One region of the Hydrogenophaga sedimenti genome, then DNA from elsewhere that is predicted to be linked to it. Evidence: riboswitches for the same ligand, from Rfam matches in the RefSeq annotation. Region 1 holds a riboswitch; the other holds the start of a gene.
What was found. A riboswitch is a leader RNA that binds a small molecule or an ion and turns the genes downstream of it on or off. The one in region 1 is predicted to bind S-adenosylhomocysteine.

Region 1 (9,171 bases):
TGCAGACCGCCGCCGCGCGGCTGGGCTGGAGCGCGCGCAGCACGCACCGCGCCCTGCGCGTGGCGCGCACGATTGCCGACCTCGCGGGCAGTGAGTCGGTGGGCGTGGCGCAGATCGCCGAAGCGGTGCAGTACCGGCGGGCACTGCGGGCCGCGGGCTAGGTTTCGCGCGCCGGCTGTGGGCCTGAGCGGGGCGTGGTCAGCGGCGCTCGGCTTCCTGGCGCCGGGTCTCTTCCATCTGGCGGAAACGCACGCAGACCGGGTCGCTCGCGTAGCCCGGCTTGCCGCACTCGCGCATGCGGCAGAAATCGCGCGCGAACACGTTGCTGCTGCCCGCACACAGCTGGTCGACCGAGGGCGCGGCGGTCGGCGCCGGTGCCGCGGCCGGTGCGTTGGCCTGGGCAACGGCGGCGGGCGTGGCGGAAGCCGGGCTGGCGGCGGCGGCCAATGCGTCGGTGCGGCGGCGGGCTTCGTCGGCGCGTTGTTTCTCCTGGGCGACTTTCAGGCGTTGCTGTTCCAGCACCGCCGCGCGGGCACGGTCCTGGCGCTCCAGCATCTCGACCGACTGGTGCAGGCGGTCGACCGCGGCGGCCGACTCCGGTTCGGCGTTCGCGCTACCGCCAACGGGAGGATCCACCGGGCTGGCGGCGGGCACGGCCGTCAGCGGCTGCAGCGGTGCGTTCGCGGCGGCCGGTCCTCCCGCAGCAGCAGGGGCCGACACCGCAGGCCGGGCCGCGGCCTGGGCCGGCGCCGGGCTTTGCTGGCGCGCCCCGAGCCACCAGCCGACGCCCAGGGCCAGCACCGCACCCACGATGGCGGCGGTCCAGCGCGAGCGGGACGGGCTGCTGGCCGCACGTGCGGCCGCGGCCCGGCGCCGCCGCTCCCGCGGGTCCGCGGACGGATCGGCTTCGCCCGGCCGCTCCAGCGGTCGTGCGCATCCCCGGCAGAACCGGGCCTTGTCCCGGTTTTCCGCGCCACAGGACGGACACACAAGCGCCATGGATGCAGTGTTCAAGCAGGAGGGGAAAAGGGTTTTAGCACAACCCCTGTCAGAGACTGGGCCCCAGCCAGCGCCGCAGTTCGGACGCCTCGACACCGCTGCGCGCCGCCAGATCCTGCACCTGGTCGTCGCCGATCCTGCCGACGTTGAAGTAGGTGCTGTCCGGGTGCGCGAGATAGAAGCCGCTGACGCTGGCGGCCGGCGTCATGGCCAGGCTGTCGGTCAGCGCCATGCCAATCTCGTCGGCCTGCAGCAGCGCGAACATGGCGCGCTTGACCGAGTGGTCCGGGCAGGCCGGGTAGCCCGGCGCCGGGCGGATGCCCTGGTACTTCTCTTTGATCAGGTCTTCACCGGACAGCGCTTCGCCCGCCGCGTAGCCCCAGAGGTCGGTGCGCACGCGGTGGTGCATGCATTCGGCCATCGCCTCGGCCAGCCGGTCGGCCAGGGCCTTGAACAGGATCGCGCTGTAGTCGTCGTGCGCGGCCAGGAACTGCTGTTCCTTCTTCTCGGCGCCGACACCGGCCGTCACCGCGAACAGGCCCACGTAGTCGGCCGTGCCCGCCGGCGCCACGAAGTCGGCCAGGCAACGGCTGGGGCGCATGACGCCGTCAATCTCCTGCTTCTCGGTCTGCTGGCGCAGGCCGTGCCAGGTCAGCACCGGCTGCTGGCGCGCTTCGTCGGCGTAGAGCGCGATGTCGTCCGCGTTCACGCGGTTGGCCGGGTAGAGGCCGATCACCGCGTTCGCCGTCAGCCAGCGGCCGTCGACGATCTTCTTGAGCATGGCCTGCGCGTCGGCGAACACCTTGCGCGCCTGCTCACCGACCACCTCATCGTCGAGGATCGCCGGGTACGGGCCGGCCAGGTCCCAGGTCTGGAAGAACGGGCCCCAGTCGATGTACTTCGCGGCCTCGGCCAGATCGAAGTTCTTGAACACGCGGCGGCCAATGAAGCGGGGCGCGACCGGCGCGTGGGCAGTGAAGTCGACCGGTGTCGCATTGGCGCGGGCCTGGGCCAGCGGCCACAGCGGCACCTGCTTCTTGCTGGCGTGCTGCTGGCGCACCTTCTCGTAGTCGGCGTTGAGCTCGGCCAGGTACTGCACGCGGCCGTCGCCGATCAGGCCCTGCGCCACGCTCACGCTGCGCGAGGCGTCGGGCACGTAGACCACCGGTCCGGCGTAGTGCGGCGAGATCTTCACCGCCGTGTGCACCCGGCTGGTGGTCGCGCCGCCGATCAGCAGCGGAATGCCCTTCTCGCGGAAATGCGGGTCCTTCTGCATCTCGGCCGCCACCACCTGCATCTCTTCCAGGCTGGGCGTGATCAGGCCCGACAGACCCACGATGTCGGCGCCCTCTTCCTTGGCCTTCTTCAGGATGTCCTGCCAGGGCACCATCACGCCCATGTTCACGACCTCGAAGTTGTTGCACTGCAGGACCACCGTCACGATGTTCTTGCCGATGTCGTGCACGTCGCCCTTGACGGTCGCGATCACGATCTTGCCCTTGCTCTTCACGTCGCCGCCGGCCGCTTCGAGCTGGCGCTTTTCTTCCTCGATGTAGGGCAGCAGGTGGGCCACGGCCTGCTTCATCACGCGCGCGCTTTTCACCACCTGGGGCAGGAACATCTTGCCGGCGCCGAACAGGTCGCCGACCACGTTCATGCCGTCCATCAGCGGGCCTTCGATCACGTGCAGCGGGCGGCCGCCGGTGGCCTGGATCTCCTGCCACATCTCTTCGGTGTCTTCGCTGATGAACTCGTTCATGCCGCGCACCAGCGCGTGCGAGAGGCGCTCGCGGATCGGCAGCGCGCGCCATTCGTTCTTCTTGCTGTCGTCCTTGGCCGCACCCTTGGCGCTCTCGGCCACTTCCACCAGGCGCTCGCCGGCGTCCGGGCGGCGGTTGAGCACCACGTCTTCCACCCGCGCGCGCAGCTCGGGTTCGATCTCGTCGTAGACGCCGACCATGCCGGCGTTGACGATGCCCATGTCCATGCCCGCCTGGATGGCGTGGTACAGGAACACGGTGTGGATGGCCTCGCGCACCGGGTCGTTGCCACGGAAGCTGAACGACACGTTGGACACGCCGCCACTGACCTTGGCGCCCGGCAGGTGCTGCTTGATCCAGCGCGTGGCCTCGATGAAGTCGACCGCGTAGTTGTTGTGCTCTTCGATGCCGGTGGCGATGGCGAAGATGTTGGGGTCGAAGATGATGTCTTCGGGCGGGAAGCCCACTTCGTCGACCAGCACGCGGTAGGCGCGCTCGCAGATCTCGATCTTGCGTTCGTAGGTGTCGGCCTGGCCTTTTTCATCGAAGGCCATGACCACGGCGGCCGCGCCGTAGCGCTTGACCAGACCCGCCTGGCGCTTGAACTCGGCCACGCCCTCCTTCATCGAGATCGAGTTGACGATGCCCTTGCCCTGGATGCACTGCAGGCCGGCCTCGATCACGCTCCACTTCGAAGAGTCGATCATGATCGGCACGCGCGCGATGTCGGGCTCGCCCGCGATCAGGTTCAGGAAACGCACCATGGCGGCCTGGCTGTCGAGCATGGCCTCGTCCATGTTGATGTCGATCACCTGCGCACCGTTCTCGACCTGCTGGCGGGCCACGGCCAGCGCGTCCTCGTAGCGGCCTTCGAGGACCATGCGCGCGAACACCTTGGAACCCGTCACGTTGGTGCGCTCGCCGACGTTGACGAACAGGCTGCCCTCGCCGATGCGCAGCGGCTCCAGGCCGGACAGCAGCATGGGAGGAACGGAGACGGGGGTGGAGGCAGGAACTGCAGACATGGGGCTCACCAGGGTTGCGGACAGAAACTGGTGAGCGCCGTTGGAACCGGCCAGGCCGGCAGGGCGGTGGCCGCCCCTTGCCCCAAGCCTGACGCCGGTCGGAAACCGGCGCTGCAGCGCTCCTTGAGGGAGCGCAATTTTAGCGGCTGGCCTTGGCTTTCGCCGGGCGCTCGGCGCCGGCGGGTTCGGCCTGGTGCACCTTGGCAAAGGTCAGGATGACCTCGCGCACGATCTTGCGCTGCGGCGCCGGCAGGGAAAGGAATGCGTCGAAGGTTTCGCGCTCCACATGGCCGACCCCTTCGTCCCAGCGCTGGCGCCGCTCCTGCACCTGATGACGGACCGCCACCCCGAACCGCAGCACCTCCGGCTCCACCCCCAGCCAGTCGGCCAGCACCAGTAGCTTGTCCTGCGACGGGATCGCCTCGCCGCGCAACCAGCGCCGCACCCCCTGCAGCGTGACCGAGCGCCCCCAGTAGCGGGTGTTGAACTCGCGTTCGAGCACCACCGGGCGCAGCGGATAGCCGGCGCTCGTCATGGCGTCACGCAGGCGCCGGCCAAATTCGGTCTTTTCATCCATGAACACGAAGTTAAGTGTGGATTCTCCCTTGATTACACTTTTTGTTCTTTTCAGAATAAACTTTTTGTTCAATTCAGGGAGCAAGAAATGAACCGATCCATGTTGAACCGGCTGCCGGACATCGTCGCGCTGGCACGCCAGCGCGCCCGCGAGCTGTGGACCCACTCCACCCAGACCCGGACCTCGCACCGCCGCCCGGCCTGGTCCGTGGCCCGGCTGGCGGCCGAGACGGACGCCGGACACCGGGTGTCGCTGCTGTGCGGCGACGACCTCTCGGTGATGTCCGGCCTGTTGTCGGGCCAGGCGCAGGACGGCCCGCTGGCGGGCCGGGTGTCGCTGGTCTGGCTCTCGGACTGCGCGGCCCCTCCGCCGGACAGCCTGAACACCCCCACCAGCTCGATGCAGGCCCGCGTGCGCCGGCTGATCGAACTCTCCACCCGGCTGTTCCTCGCCCGCGACCTGCTCGTCGAACAGGGTGCCCTGGTCGTCACGGCGGACACCGACCCGGACCGTTGCGCCGAACGGCTGCTGGGCGCGGTGTTCGGTCACACCCGGGCGCTGCCCCCCGGCAAGAACCCCCCTTCGAGCGCACGCGCCTACCTCGCCGGCACGGCGGTGCCGAAGAACCTGTCTGTCGGGTCGGGGCCGACGCTGCTGGGTGACCTGGTCCGCGCGTGCACCGGCCGCGACGACCACGTGCTGGTGATGGGCGCCCAGCCGGCCTGCGCGGTCTGGGTCGCGTCCCTGGAACGGCGCTGGGTGCTGGCGCAGTCCCAGCCGCTGACCTTTTCCGTGCTGCGCGAACACATCATTGCCCGGCAGCTGGACCTGGCCCAGCGCCGGCTCACCAGCGAATCGCCGCGCGAATGGGCCGGCGGCCCCCTCAGCCCCGCGCGTCGAACGCCGTGATCGCGCGCGCCACCTGGCCGATCGGCAGCACGTCGTCGACCGCGCCCAGCGCCACCGCTTCCTTGGGCATGCCGTAGACCACGCAGCTGGCCTCGTCCTGCGCCAGCGTGCGGGCGCCCAGGTCGTGCAGCAGCTTCATGCCGCGCGCGCCGTCGTCCCCCATGCCGGTGAGGATAATCGCCAGCGCGTCGCGTCCGGCGCAATCGGCGGCCGAGCGGAACAGCACGTCCACCGAGGGCTTGTGGCGGTTGACCGGCGGACCGTCGGCGACCGCCACGAAGTACTGGCCGGCGTTCTTGCGCAGCTGCATGTGGCGCCCGCCCGGCGCGATCAGCACCACGCCGCGTTCGAGCCGGTCGCCGTCGCGCGCCTCGCGCACCTGCACCGCGCACAGGCCGTCCAGCCGCTGCGCGTACATCGCCGTGAATTTTTCGGGCATGTGCAGCACGATCGCCATGCCCGGGCTGTCGCCAGGCAATGCGACCAGCACCGATTCGATGGCCTGCGTGCCGCCGGTGGAGGCACCGAGCACGATGGGCTTGTTGACCGAGAGCGCGTGCAGGCCGGCCAGCGGCGGACGGGACGCCGCGGCCTGCGGGCGCTCGGCGGGCGCCGTCGCGCGGCGGGGGTGCGAGCGGGCCGCGGTCTTGAGCGTCTGCAGCAACTCGCGGCGCGATTCTTCGAGGAACTGCTTGAGCCCCAGCCGCGGCTTGGCCACCACCGCCACGGCGCCGGCTGCCAGCGCGTCCAGCGCCATGCGGCTGCCGTCGGTGGTGAGCGTCGAGCAGATCACGGTCGGGATCGGCGACTCCTCCATGATCTGGCGCAGGAAGGTCAGGCCGTCCATGCCGGGCATCTCGATGTCCAGCAGCAGCACGTCGGGCCGGTTCTTGCGGATCGCGGGACCGGCGATCAGCGGGTTGGGCGCGCTGCCCACGAGTTCGATGGCGGGATCGTCCTTGATCAGGTGCATCAGGGTCTGCCGCACCACCGCCGAGTCGTCCACCACATAGACTTTGATGCTCATGAGTCGCTTTCAGACCGGCACCTGGCGGACCTCGGGCGCGTCCGCACCCACCGTCCAGCGCAGCCGCCGGTACACCTTCCCACCCAGGTCCTGTCCCACCACGCGCACACCGTGTTCGCGCAGCGTGCTCAGCGTCCACAGGGCATTCGCCTCGCCGACATGCGGCTGGGTGATCAGGCCCGGAAACATGTTGCCACCGCCGTACACATAGGCCTCGCACAAGCGCAGGCTGATGCCGCGCGCCAGCAGCAGCCGGTCCATCGCCTCGATCGCCACCGAGCCGTAGGAGGTGCTGGATTTCTCGTGCGAGAGCGGCGGCTTGCTGTGCACGATGTGGCACATCACGCCGATGGTGCGCCGCGGGTCGGTGAGGATGATGGCCACACAGGACCCGAGCAGGGTGTGGAGCACCTCGCCCCGCTCGGCGCAGGCGACGTCGCCCGGATGCAGGGTGCGCACCAGGTCGGGCGGCGGCCGCGTCATCGGCACGGTCAGCGTGCTCACCGGTTGCGTGGCGGCGAATTTCATGCGTTCAGCTTGCGAAAGGCACCCGGCGCCATGGCCTGCAGCGGTGTCTGGCAAGGCACCCGTCCCTCGGCGGTACCGATGAAGAACAGGCCGCCCGGGCGCAGGTGCGTCAGCACGCGGTCGACCACCGCGCTCTTGGTGGGCGGGTCGAAATAGATCAGCACATTGCGCAGGAACACCACGTCGAAAGGCCCCAGGCCGGTGATCGGCTGGCACAGGTTGACCTGGCCGAAACGCACATGCTCGCGCAGCTTGTCCTTGATCTGGACCAGGCCCTCGGCATCGCCCTCGCCGCGCAGGCAGTGGCGCTTGAGGCGCTCCGGCGACACATGGCGCAACCGGTCTTCGGGGTAGATGCCCTGGGTCGCGCTGCGCAGCACGCGGTCGCTGATGTCGGTGCCCAGGATGTTCCAGTCCGCGCCCACATGGCCCCTGGCCTGCAGGTCGGCCAGCAGCATGGCGGTGCTGTAGGCCTCGTCGCCGAACGAAGAGGCCGCGCTCCAGACCGCCAGCGATGGCGGCCGGGTCGCGACCAGCTCGCGCTCCAGCAGGTCAAAGTGCGCCTGCTCGCGGAAGAAGTAGGTCTCGTTGGTGGTCAGCAGGTCGATCGCGACCTGCAGTTCGCCCTGGTCGTCGTTGCTGGTGATCAGGGCGGCGTAGGCGGCGTAGCCCGTCAGGCCCAGGCGCTGGATGCGCGGCGCCAGGCGCGACGACACCAGCGGGCGCTTGGACTCGGAGAACGACAGGCCGCAGACCTCGTACATCAGGCCCGTGATCTGGCGGTAGCTGCGATCGCACAACGGGGTCATGGACGTGCCTTTGCCCTGCGGACGGCGGCGCGCGCTGGCTGGCGGACGGGGCTCATGCCGCCTCCGTCTGCTGGGCGGCTTCGCAGAGTTGCGCCATCTCGTTGATGTCGAAGGCCTTGTCCGGGTCCAGGATGATGACGAAGCGCTCGGCGAGCTTGCCCATGCCCTGGATGAAATCGCGCCGCACGGCGGAGCCGAAGCTCGGCGGCGGCTCGATCTGGCCGGCCGGGATCTCGATCACCTCGCTGACCGCGTCGACCAGCAGACCGAGCTCGACCCGTTCGCCCTCGCGCACCGCGTCGAAGATGACGATGCAGGTCTTCTTGCCGATCTGTGCGGCCGCGTGGCCGAAACGCGCGTGCAGGTCGATCACCGGCACCACGGCGCCGCGCAGGTTGATCACGCCGCGCACGAAGCCGGGCATGAGCGGCACGGTGGTCATGGGGCCGACCTGGATGATTTCGCGCACGGTGCGGATGTCCATCGCAAAGACCTCCTTGCCGAGCAGGAAGGTCAGGAACTGGGCAGCGCCTTCGGCGGCCTCGGTGCTCTGGGTGGCCATGGAGGGCTCCGGTCAGTAGGGGCGGAAGTTGGCGGTGCCGGTGCGCGGCACCGGCGCGCCAGCCACCGCGGCCATGCGCAGGTTCGAGCCCGCGGCCTTGCGGCGCTGCGCCGGCTCGGGCGCGCCACGGTGCACCACCGCCTCGTGGTCGCCGGCGCCGAAGAAGGCCACCGCCTGCTGCAGTTGCTCGGCCTGGCCGGACAGTTCTTCGGAGGTCGCCGCGAGTTCCTCGGAAGCCGAGGCGTTCTGCTGCGTGGCCTTGCTGAGCTGTCCCATGGCGCCGCCGATCTGGGTGACCGTCTGGCTCTGTTCGCTGGACGCGGCGGCGATCTCCTGCACCAGCTCCGAGGTGCGCTGGATCGAGGGCACGATCTCGCCCAGCAGCTTGCCGGCGCGCTCGGCCGTGTCCACGGAGTTGCCGGCGAGGTCGCCGATCTCCTTGGCTGCTTCCTGGCTGCGTTCGGCCAGCTTGCGCACCTCGGCGGCCACCACCGCGAAGCCCTTGCCGTGTTCGCCGGCGCGCGCCGCTTCGATCGCGGCGTTGAGCGCCAGCAGGTTGGTCTGGTAGGCGATGTCGTCGACGATGCTGATCTTGGCGGCGATCTGCTTCATCGCCTGCACGGTCTGGGTGACGGCCTGGCCGCCGTCGCCGGCTTCCTTGCTGGCCTTGGTGGCCATGCCGTCGGTGACGCGGGCGTTGTCGCTGTTCTGCGAGATCGAGGCCGACATGAGTTCGATGGAGGCCGTCGTCTCTTCGACCGACGAGGCCTGCTCGCTGGCGGCCTGCGACAGGCTCTGCGCCGTGGCGCTGACCTGGTTGGCCGCGCCGGTCAGCGCGTCGGCGGCGGAGCGCACCTCTTCGATGATGCCGGCGAGCTTCTCGCAGCTGGCGTTGGCGTCCTGCTTGACCTGGTCGAAGGTGCCCGCCGCCACGCGCACGATGCGCTGGGACAGGTCGCCATTGGCCAGGCCGGA
Region 2 (9,171 bases), on a different contig from region 1:
GGAGTTCCATCGCAACGTGGTGGTGACCAACAACCTCGTCTTCGTCAGCACCGACAAGGCAGTGCATGCGGTAGATCTGGTCACGCACCAGTCGGTCTGGAGCTACCCGGTCCCTGGCATGCTGGCGCTGTCTGCGACCGGCACGCTCTACATCGTGGAGGGCGCCCGGGAGCCCACAGGACGGCTGATCGCCATCCGGCTCAGGTAAAGGCGCCTGACCCGGTGGCGCCCGCAAGCTTCAACCGATGCGCGACCAGGTCATCCACATCCACCCGGCCGCGCCGCCCCAGCCGGCCGAAGGTGCGCCCTGCAACGGCTGCGGCGTGTGCTGCCTGGCCGAGCCCTGCCCGCTGGGTCGGGTGATCTCGCGCAGGCGGACCGGCGCCTGTGACGCGCTGCGCTGGGATGAAACGCAAAGCCTCTACCGCTGCGGCGCCGTCAGCGACGCCGTGGACGTGCTCGGCCCGCGCTGGGCCTGGGCGGCGCCGTGGCTGCGCCGGCTGGCGCGGCGCTGGATCGCCGCCGGCATCGGCTGCGACGCTTCGCTGCGGTCCGACCGCACTTGATCTGTGTCGTGGCCGGGTAATCCCCGGGTCAAGTTCGGCGTGTTGCGGTCGTTAAACCCGGTGGGCGGTGAGGCTTTGGCTTCACCGGTTTCACATTCCCACCCGAGTCCACCATGGCAATTCCTTCTTCCTCCCATCCCTGCTGGGCGCGCGCGGCCGGCGGCGGTCTGGCCCGCATCCAGACCACCAACCTGGCGATGCAGCTGCTGGTCAAGCGCCTGGAGCGCAGCACCGACCCTGCCCCCCAGAAAGCCTCGGAAATCCAGGCCTTCTTCGCGAAGTGGGAGCGCATCCTCTCCACGGAAATCGACCAACTCAACCGACTCTGAGGCACCGCACATGAACCGTCTGATGACACTGGCCGAAACGGCCGAACTGATCCGTGGTGGAGCCCATCTTTCGCTGGCTGGCCCGGAGAGCGCCCTGGATGCACTGCCCAAGGGGCACTGGATCGCCGGCACCATTCCCTATTTCATGGACACGGCCGGTGGCGTGGTGTCCACCGGTGGGCAGGTGTTCGTGAGCCCGCTGCCCGCCCAGGGCCAGATCACCCTGGCGCACTACGGCGCCGACCAGCTCAAGTCCATCGTCGGCAACGGGCCGGACAACGGCTTCACCGTGGCCATCGTGCCGGCCGGCAGCACCGCCCACAATACCTTTGCGGCCGAGGCCGTGAACGACGCCGACGCCTTCCTCAAGCCCACCGTGGGCTGGGTCGCCGGCATCCACCTGTCCGACCTGGGCAAGGCCACGCCCAAGGTCTACCTGGGCAGCACGGGCGAGAAGTTCGACGACGGCGTGGTCGTGGCCCATGTGGCCCTGCCCGAGAGCCAGCTCGCGTCGATCGAGATCGTCAACATCTTCGAGCCCGGCGACGGCGACACCCTGCGTTTCACCGACACCTCGTTCGAGGTGGGCGACTGCCTGGTCAACGGCGAAAAGACCAACCTGGCCGACTACGTGCAGGCCAAGGGCCTGGCCGACGGCAAGCTCCCGCTGGTGGGCGACTTCGGTGGCGCGCACATCAACGCCTCCATCCAGTCGGTCGACGCGGCCGGCCGCAAGGTGGTGCTGTACGCCCCGGTGTTCACCGGCGTGGACTACCACTTCGCCAGGCCCGTGGCCGACTACGGCGCCAGCTTCCGCGAGCGCCTGGCCGGCTACCGCACCGACGGCGTGCAGTTCTCCTGCAACTGCATCCTGAACTTCCTGTTCGGTGAACTCGAAGGCCAGCACATCGGCGACCTGCACGGCCCGGTCACTTTCGGCGAGATCGGCTACCAGCTGCTCAACCAGACCCTGGTGGTGCTGCGCATCGACTGACTGACCCTTGCCGGCGACCCGCCCGGCCTGGATCCGTGAAAAAGGCGCCTTCGGGCGCCTTTTGTCCGTCCGCAATGCTGTTCGTGCGGCGGCGACAATCGCGGCCATGCTGATCTGGCCGCTTCCCGCGCTGCTGACCTGGGCGTTCGCCTGGGCGCTGTTCGCCGGCCTGCGCACGGCCGGTCTCGGTGCGGTCGCGGCTTTCGTGCTCGCCCTGCTGGCCGCGGGTCTGGCCGCCTGGACCGGGCGCACGCCCTGGCGACGGCTGTTCATGCTGGCGGGGTTTCCGCTCTCGCTGCTGGTCAGTGGCGCGGCGGGCGCGGTGCCGGGCTGGATCTGGCTGCTGCCGCTGGCCCTGCTGCTGGCGCTGTACCCGCTGGGCAGCTGGGGCGACGCGCCGCTGTTCCCCACGCCCGCCGATGCGCTGAACGGCCTGGCCGACCGCGCACCGCTGCCCGACGGCGCCGTGGTGGTGGACGCGGGCTGCGGCCTGGGCGCCGGCCTGATGGCGCTGCACCGCCAGTACCCGCGGGCGCAGATCCATGGCTGGGAATGGAGCTGGCCGCTGACCCTGCTGTGCGCGCTGCGCTGCCGTCTGAGCGGGATGGTCGCCCGGGTGCGCCGGGCCGACATCTGGGCCGCCGACTGGTCGGCCTGCGACATGGTCTACCTGTTCCAGCGGCCCGAGAGCATGCCGCGCGCGGTCGAGAAGGCGGCGGCCGAACTGCGGCCCGGCGCCTGGCTGGTGAGCCTGGAGTTCGAGGCCCGTGAGCTCAAAGCGGTGGCAAGGCTGGAAACCGTCCAGGGCAAACCGGTCTGGCTGTACCAGGCCCCGCTGCGCCGCCGCTGAAGCGGCGCGGGCGCCATCAATCAGCGCCCGTCGCCGCGCGCCGCGCGCAAGGCACGTTGTTCGTGCCGCAACAGCCACCAGCCCGGCCCGGCCACGGCCAGCAACAGCGTGGGGAACCCGACCACCGGCGCCCAGTCCAGCATGGCCGCGCCCAGGGCCGGCGCCAGCGTGCCGCCCAGGGTGTACGACAACACCAGCACGGCCGTGCTGTTGACCAGGGTGATGCCCTGTTCGCGCGAGCCGATGTCGATCATGGCCAGGGTGTAGAGGCTGCCGCCCGCACCGCCCCAGACGAAGGCCACGGCCGCAGCCAGCCAGGGCGCGCCGGCCACGAAGGGGATCAGCACCGTGGCGGCCAGCGTGACCAGCGCACAGGCGTGCAGGATCACCACCCGCGCGCCATGCGCACCACCGAAGCGGGGCTGCTGGGCCAGCCGGTCGGCCGCCAGGCCGGCGGGCAGCATCATCAGCGCGCTGCCCAGACCGCTGGCCGAGACCAGCAGGGCGGCGGCCGTCGCCCCCATGCCCAGGGCCAGGCCGTACAGCGGCAGGATGGAGGTGAGGCCGCTTTCAAAAAAGCCGCCGACGAAGCCCACGGTCATGATCAGCGGGTGCGCGCGCAGCGCGTGCCACACGCCGTGCAGGCCGACGCGGGCCTCGTGCGCATCGGCCGCCGCCGGCAGGCGCGGAATGCCCAGGCTGCCCAGCAAACCCAGCACAAGGAAGCCCATCACCAGCCAGAGCGCGGCCGGGCTCGTCGGCCCCACCAGCGCCAGCAGGGCCGGGCCGACCACGAAGGTGGTGCCGACCATGGTCTCGAACAGACCCACCAGGCGCCCGCGCTGCTGCGGCGGCGCGAATTCGGCCACCACCGCCTCGGCCAGCACCCAGCGCAGCCCCGAGGCCGCCCCCGCGATGAACTCGCAGGCGAACCACACCGGCAGCGCGTCGGTCAGCAGAAAGCCGGTGGTCGAGACCACCGGCACCGCGGCCGACAGCCACAGCGTGGGACGCCGGCCCAGCCGTTGCGTCACGGCCGAGGCGAACGGCGTGATGAGGAACACCCCCACCCAGCCCACGGCCGCGAACAGTCCGGCCAGCGAGGTGGACACACCGTCGCCCTTGAGCCGCAACAGCAGCAGGGGCATGAGCATGAAGTAACCCACCAGCTCGAAGAAGGTGGCGCCGAAGATGGCCCAGAGGCCGCGCCGCGCCAGGGCTGGCGCTGGGGTGGTGTGGCCGGTGTGCGGCGGGGGCTGCAACGGGCCGCTCATGCCGGTGTCTCCGCCCGCTGCGCCGCCAGCACGGCCCGGACCACTTCGGCAAACCCCGCGCCGCGTGCGCCTTGTGTCACATAACGCGGCCGCTGCACCAGCTGGTCCCAGAAGCGCATCACGTTGGCCACGCCCACGCTGTGGGGGAAGTGCCCGAACATCGTGGCGTCGTTGGTCGAGTCGCCCACATAGACCCAGCGCTCGCGCTCGGCGTCCAGGTCGCGCTGCAGGTGTTCGCGCACGATCCAGCGCGCGCCCTCTTGCTTGTCGTGCGAACCGATCCAGCCGTTGATGTGGATGGAGCTGACGGTGGCGTTCAGCCCGCCGTCGCGCATGAGCTGCACCACGCGGGCGATGTCGGCTTCCTGGAGATGCGCGAATTCGCTGTGGTCGATGGCGATGTCGGTCTCGCGGCCGGCGCTGTCCTGCGACAGGCGGGCCTGCGGCAGTTCGGTCAGCACACGCTGCGCCACGGCCTGCAGCTGCGCGAAGTTCCGGCGGCGCGTGTCGGCGTCCTGCAGGTGCGCCTTCTGCAGCGCGCCGTCGGCGCCGCGCCAGAGCGCGACCGCACCGTTCTCGGCCACGATGGCGTTGACTGGCCAGGCGAGCGCGAAGGGCTCGCTCCAGCCTGCGGGGCGCCCGGTGATGGCGAACACCGGCAGGCCTGCCGCGCGCAGTGCGTGCAGCGCACCGAGGGCGTCCGGCGTGATCGCGCCATCGGTGGTCAGCGTGTCGTCGATGTCGGTCAGCACCCCATGCAGACGGGCGCGGTCGGCCTGCGGCCAATCGGAAAGGGAGAAGTGAGGCATAAAGGTTGCGCAGTTTCGCAGATGCCCCAAAACCACGTCCTGCGATAGAATCGTGGCCTTTCCGAGGAGCGTTGCAGCGCCCCCACCGGTTCCCCGAACCGGCCGCGGAGCGTGAGGCTCGGAACCCATCTTCGCAACGACGCTCATCCACTGAACGAGTGAGGTGAGCCTGCATCCCCTTCCGTCAGTGGTTCTCAAAACTTTGCTTTTGGAGCACACCACATGAACGCACGCATTCCCGCCGCCGTCCACGCCGACTGCGTCATCACCGACATCGGTCTGGCCGACTGGGGCCGCAAAGAAATCAAGATCGCCGAGACCGAAATGCCCGGCCTGATGGCGATCCGCGAAGAGTTCGCGGCCAAGCAACCCCTCAAGGGCGCGCGCATCACCGGCTCGCTGCACATGACCATCCAGACGGCCGTGCTGATCGAGACCCTGCAGGCGCTGGGCGCACAGGTGCGCTGGGCCTCGTGCAACATCTTCTCGACGCAGGACCACGCCGCGGCCGCCATTGCCGCTGCTGGCACGCCGGTGTTCGCCGTCAAGGGCGAAACCCTGGTCGACTACTGGGATTACACGCACCGCATCTTCGACTTCGGCGCCAAGGGCACCGAGGGCGAAGGCCCGAACATGATCCTGGACGACGGCGGCGATGCCACGCTGCTGATGCACCTGGGCAAGCAGGCCGAGAAGGACCAGAGCGTGCTGGCCAACCCGGGCAGCGACGAAGAGCGCATCCTGTTCGCCGCCATCAAGGCCAAGCTGGCCGAAGACAGCACCTGGTACAGCCGCAAGAGCGCGCAGATCATGGGCGTGACCGAAGAGACCACCACGGGCGTGCACCGCCTCAAGGAAATGTCGGCCAAGGGCACGCTGATGTTCCGCGCCATCAACGTCAACGACTCGGTCACCAAGTCCAAGTTCGACAACCTCTACGGCTGCCGCGAATCGCTGGTGGACGGCATCAAGCGCGCCACCGACGTGATGATCGCCGGCAAGGTCGCCTGCGTGGCCGGCTACGGCGACGTGGGCAAGGGCTCGGCCCAGGCCCTGCGCGCCCTGAGCGCACAGGTGTGGGTGACCGAGATCGACCCGATCAACGCCCTGCAGGCCGCGATGGAAGGCTACAAGGTCGTCACGATGGAATACGCCGCCTCGCAGGCCGACATCTTCGTGACCACCACTGGCAACCGCGACGTGATCACGTATGAGCACATGGCCGCCATGAAGGACCAGGCCATCGTCTGCAACATCGGCCACTTCGACAACGAGATCCAGGTCGCCAAGCTGGAAGCGAATTGCAAGTGGGAAGAGATCAAGCCCCAGGTCGATCACGTGATCTTCCCGGACGGCAAGAAGATCATCCTGCTGGCCAAGGGCCGCCTGGTGAATCTGGGCTGCGGCACCGGCCACCCCAGCTTCGTGATGTCCTCGTCGTTCGCCAACCAGACCATCGCGCAGATCGAGCTGTTCTGCCACCCCGAAGGCTACGACGTGGGCAAGGTCTATGTGCTGCCCAAGCACCTGGACGAGAAGGTCGCCCGCCTGCACCTGAAGAAGGTCGGCGCCATGCTGACCGAGCTGAGCGACGAGCAGGCCGCGTACATCGGCGTGCCGAAGAACGGCCCGTACAAGCCCGACACCTACCGCTATTGATCGCCGATGCGCGCTGACCAGTTGCTCGTCGAGCGAGGGTTGGCCGCGTCGCGCTCGCAGGCGCAGCGTCTGATCGCTGCGGGGGTGCGCTGGCGGCTGGCGGGCGGCGACTGGAAGGCCGTGGCCAAGAACGGCGAGGAGTTGCGCGAGACGGTGGAACTGCAGCTGCAGGACACGGCCGAGTCGCGCTTCGTCTCGCGCGGTGGCCTCAAGCTGGACGGCGCGCTCGCGCATTGCGGCCTCGACGTGACCGGCTGGCGCTGCCTCGACGTGGGGCAGAGCAGCGGTGGCTTCACCGACTGCCTGCTGCAACGGGGTGCCGCGCAGGTCGTGGGCGTGGACGTGGGCCAGGGCCAGTTGCACCCGCAGCTGCGCAGCGACCCGCGTGTGGTCTGCATCGAGAAATGCAACGCGCGCGAACTGACGGCGCAGCAGCTGGTGGAGGCGGGGGGCGATGCCGCGGCCGCTCCGTTCGACCTGATCGTCGGCGACCTGTCGTTCATCTCGCAGACCCTGGTGTGGCCGGCCATCGTGCCGCTGCTCAAACCGGCCGGCCACCTGCTGATGCTGGTCAAGCCGCAGTTTGAACTGCAGCCCGGACACATCGGCAAAGGCGGTCTGGTGAAAGACACCACGAGTTACGCGCTCGTGCAGCAACGCATCGCGCAGGCCTGTGTCGACAACAGCCTGCGGCTGCGGGACTATGTTGAAAGTGCCATCACCGGTGGTGATGGCAACCGGGAGTTTTTCGTATGGGCCTGCCCCTGAGTTTTGAATTCTTTCCGCCCAAGACACCCGAGGGTGCCGAGAAGCTGCGCGTGGTGCGCCAGAAGCTGTACGCGGCGAAGCCCGAGTTCTGCTCGGTGACCTATGGCGCCGGCGGCTCGACGCAGCAAGGCACCTTCGACACCGTGAAGGAAATCCTCGCCGAAGGCGTGGACGCGGCTTCGCACTTCTCGTGCATCGGTGCCACCAAGGCCAGCGTGCGCGAGCAGCTGGCCATGCTCAAGGCCATGGGCGTCAAGCGCCTGGTGGCGCTGCGCGGCGACCTGCCCAGCGGTTACGGCATGGGGGGCGAGTTCCAGTACGCCAGCGACCTGGTGGCCTTCATCCGCGAAGAGACCGGGCGCGACTTCCACATCGAGGTGGCGGCCTACCCCGAGGTGCACCCGCAGGCCAAGTCGCCCGAGGCCGACCTGAAGGCCTACGCCACCAAGGTGAAGGCCGGCGCCGACTCGGCCATCACGCAGTACTTCTACAGCGCCGACGCGTATTGCCGTTTCGTGGACGACGCGCGCAAGCTCGGCGCCGACGTGCCGGTGGTGCCGGGCATCATGCCCATCACCAGCTCGTCGCAGCTGCTGCGCTTCTCGGACGCCTGCGGGGCCGAGGTGCCGCGCTGGGTGCGCCTGCGTCTGCAGGGCTATGGCGACGACATCGAGTCCATCAAGGCCTTTGGCCTGGACGTGGTGACCGAACTGTGTGACCGATTGCGCAAGGCTGGTGCGCCCTCGCTGCACTTCTACACGATGAACCAGAGCGTGGCGACGCTGGAGATCGTGAATCGGCTCCAGCTGGGTTAAGGTCCGGGCGGTCACGTTTCAGGGAGTCTGAGTTGAACCACACCGCCCGCCACCTTGCCCTGGTGGCGCTGCTGGCCGGACTGGCCGGATGCGCCGCTGTGCCGGCTCCATTGGCCTCTTCGGCCGAGCCCGCGGGCAAGACCCGCGGGGCGTCCGCCGCCGCCGTGCCGATGCCCGCACCGCGCGAGACCGCGCGCAACGACGCGAACGCCAAGGCCGGCGAGCCCGCAGCGGCAGGCTCCAGCGTTCCCGAGGCTCCGGCGACGGCAGGCAAGCCGGCCGATGCGAGCAGCACCCCGTCCACCAGCGACGATCCCGCCCTGGTCGATCGCGGCCTGGCGTCGTGGTACGGCCGGAAGTTCCATGGCCGGCGCACCGCCAGTGGCGAGCGCTACGACATGCATGCCTTGACGGCCGCGCACAAGACCCTGCCGTTTGGCACCAAGGTGCGCGTGCGCAGCGTCGCCACCGGCAAGGAAGTCGTGGTGCGCATCAACGACCGGGGGCCTTACCGGCACCAGCGCATCATCGATCTGAGCCAGGCGGCCATCGCGTCACTCGGCCTGAAGAACCGCGGAGTGACCACGGTGGAGTTGTGGCGGGAATGACCTGCCAAGGTCGACAGTCTGTTGCATTCGAGGAGGTTCGCATGATTCGCTGCGTGAAGTTGGTGTCGGCCCTGGTACTGGTCGGGGGACTGTTGGTGGCTTGTGGTGGGTCGAAAGACCCGGCGCAGACGTCTGGCGCGACCGCAGTACCGTCGTCTGCCACCAGCGCGCAGGCGCTGGCCGTGCAGCAGGTGGGCGCGAACCTGAACGCGCAGGAGCTCCAGCGGTTGGCGAGCAAGTCCACAACAACGCAGGTCGCAGAGCCGCCGCCCTGGTTTTCCAGCTATTCGGTGGTGTTCCGTGTCTACAACCCGCGCACACGCGGGTACTTTTTCACCAACAGTCGCGCGGAGCTGGACCAGTTGGTGTTTGCGCAGCCGGATGTGAAGAGCGAAGGCCCGGCCTTTGTCGTCTTGAACGATCCGAATGCACGCCCCGTGTACCGGTTCTACGATGCACAGCGGGGGGTGCACTTCTACACGATCAGCGAAGCCGAGCG

Region 2: another riboswitch for S-adenosylhomocysteine. It lies ahead of ahcY (adenosylhomocysteinase); the one in region 1 lies ahead of metH (methionine synthase).

Annotation. Positions count from the first base shown of each region.
Region 1 covers NZ_JBPZHA010000008.1:72,168-81,338, reverse strand. Annotated here, with positions in the region: gene ACS5NL_RS14230 (YifB family Mg chelatase-like AAA ATPase) at 1-161, shown strand, start outside; gene ACS5NL_RS14225 (zinc ribbon domain-containing protein) at 199-999, opposite strand; gene metH (methionine synthase) at 1,049-3,784, opposite strand; S-adenosyl-L-homocysteine riboswitch at 3,810-3,915, opposite strand; gene ACS5NL_RS14215 (transcriptional regulator) at 3,924-4,361, opposite strand; gene ACS5NL_RS14210 (hypothetical protein) at 4,449-5,270, shown strand; gene ACS5NL_RS14205 (protein-glutamate methylesterase/protein-glutamine glutaminase) at 5,245-6,297, opposite strand; gene ACS5NL_RS14200 (chemotaxis protein CheD) at 6,307-6,825, opposite strand; gene ACS5NL_RS14195 (CheR family methyltransferase) at 6,822-7,634, opposite strand; gene ACS5NL_RS14190 (chemotaxis protein CheW) at 7,687-8,196, opposite strand; gene ACS5NL_RS14185 (methyl-accepting chemotaxis protein) at 8,209-9,171, opposite strand, start outside.
Region 2 covers NZ_JBPZHA010000006.1:327,510-336,680, reverse strand. Annotated here, with positions in the region: gene ACS5NL_RS12785 (outer membrane protein assembly factor BamB family protein) at 1-208, shown strand, start outside; gene ACS5NL_RS12780 (hypothetical protein) at 246-566, shown strand; gene ACS5NL_RS12775 (hypothetical protein) at 680-895, shown strand; gene ACS5NL_RS12770 (DUF6976 family protein) at 906-1,889, shown strand; gene ACS5NL_RS12765 (class I SAM-dependent methyltransferase) at 1,996-2,739, shown strand; gene ACS5NL_RS12760 (MFS transporter) at 2,760-4,013, opposite strand; gene ACS5NL_RS12755 (HAD-IIB family hydrolase) at 4,010-4,822, opposite strand; S-adenosyl-L-homocysteine riboswitch at 4,880-4,974, shown strand; gene ahcY (adenosylhomocysteinase) at 5,045-6,481, shown strand; gene ACS5NL_RS12745 (TlyA family RNA methyltransferase) at 6,488-7,249, shown strand; gene metF (methylenetetrahydrofolate reductase [NAD(P)H]) at 7,234-8,064, shown strand; gene ACS5NL_RS12735 (septal ring lytic transglycosylase RlpA family protein) at 8,097-8,672, shown strand; gene ACS5NL_RS12730 (hypothetical protein) at 8,714-9,171, shown strand, end outside.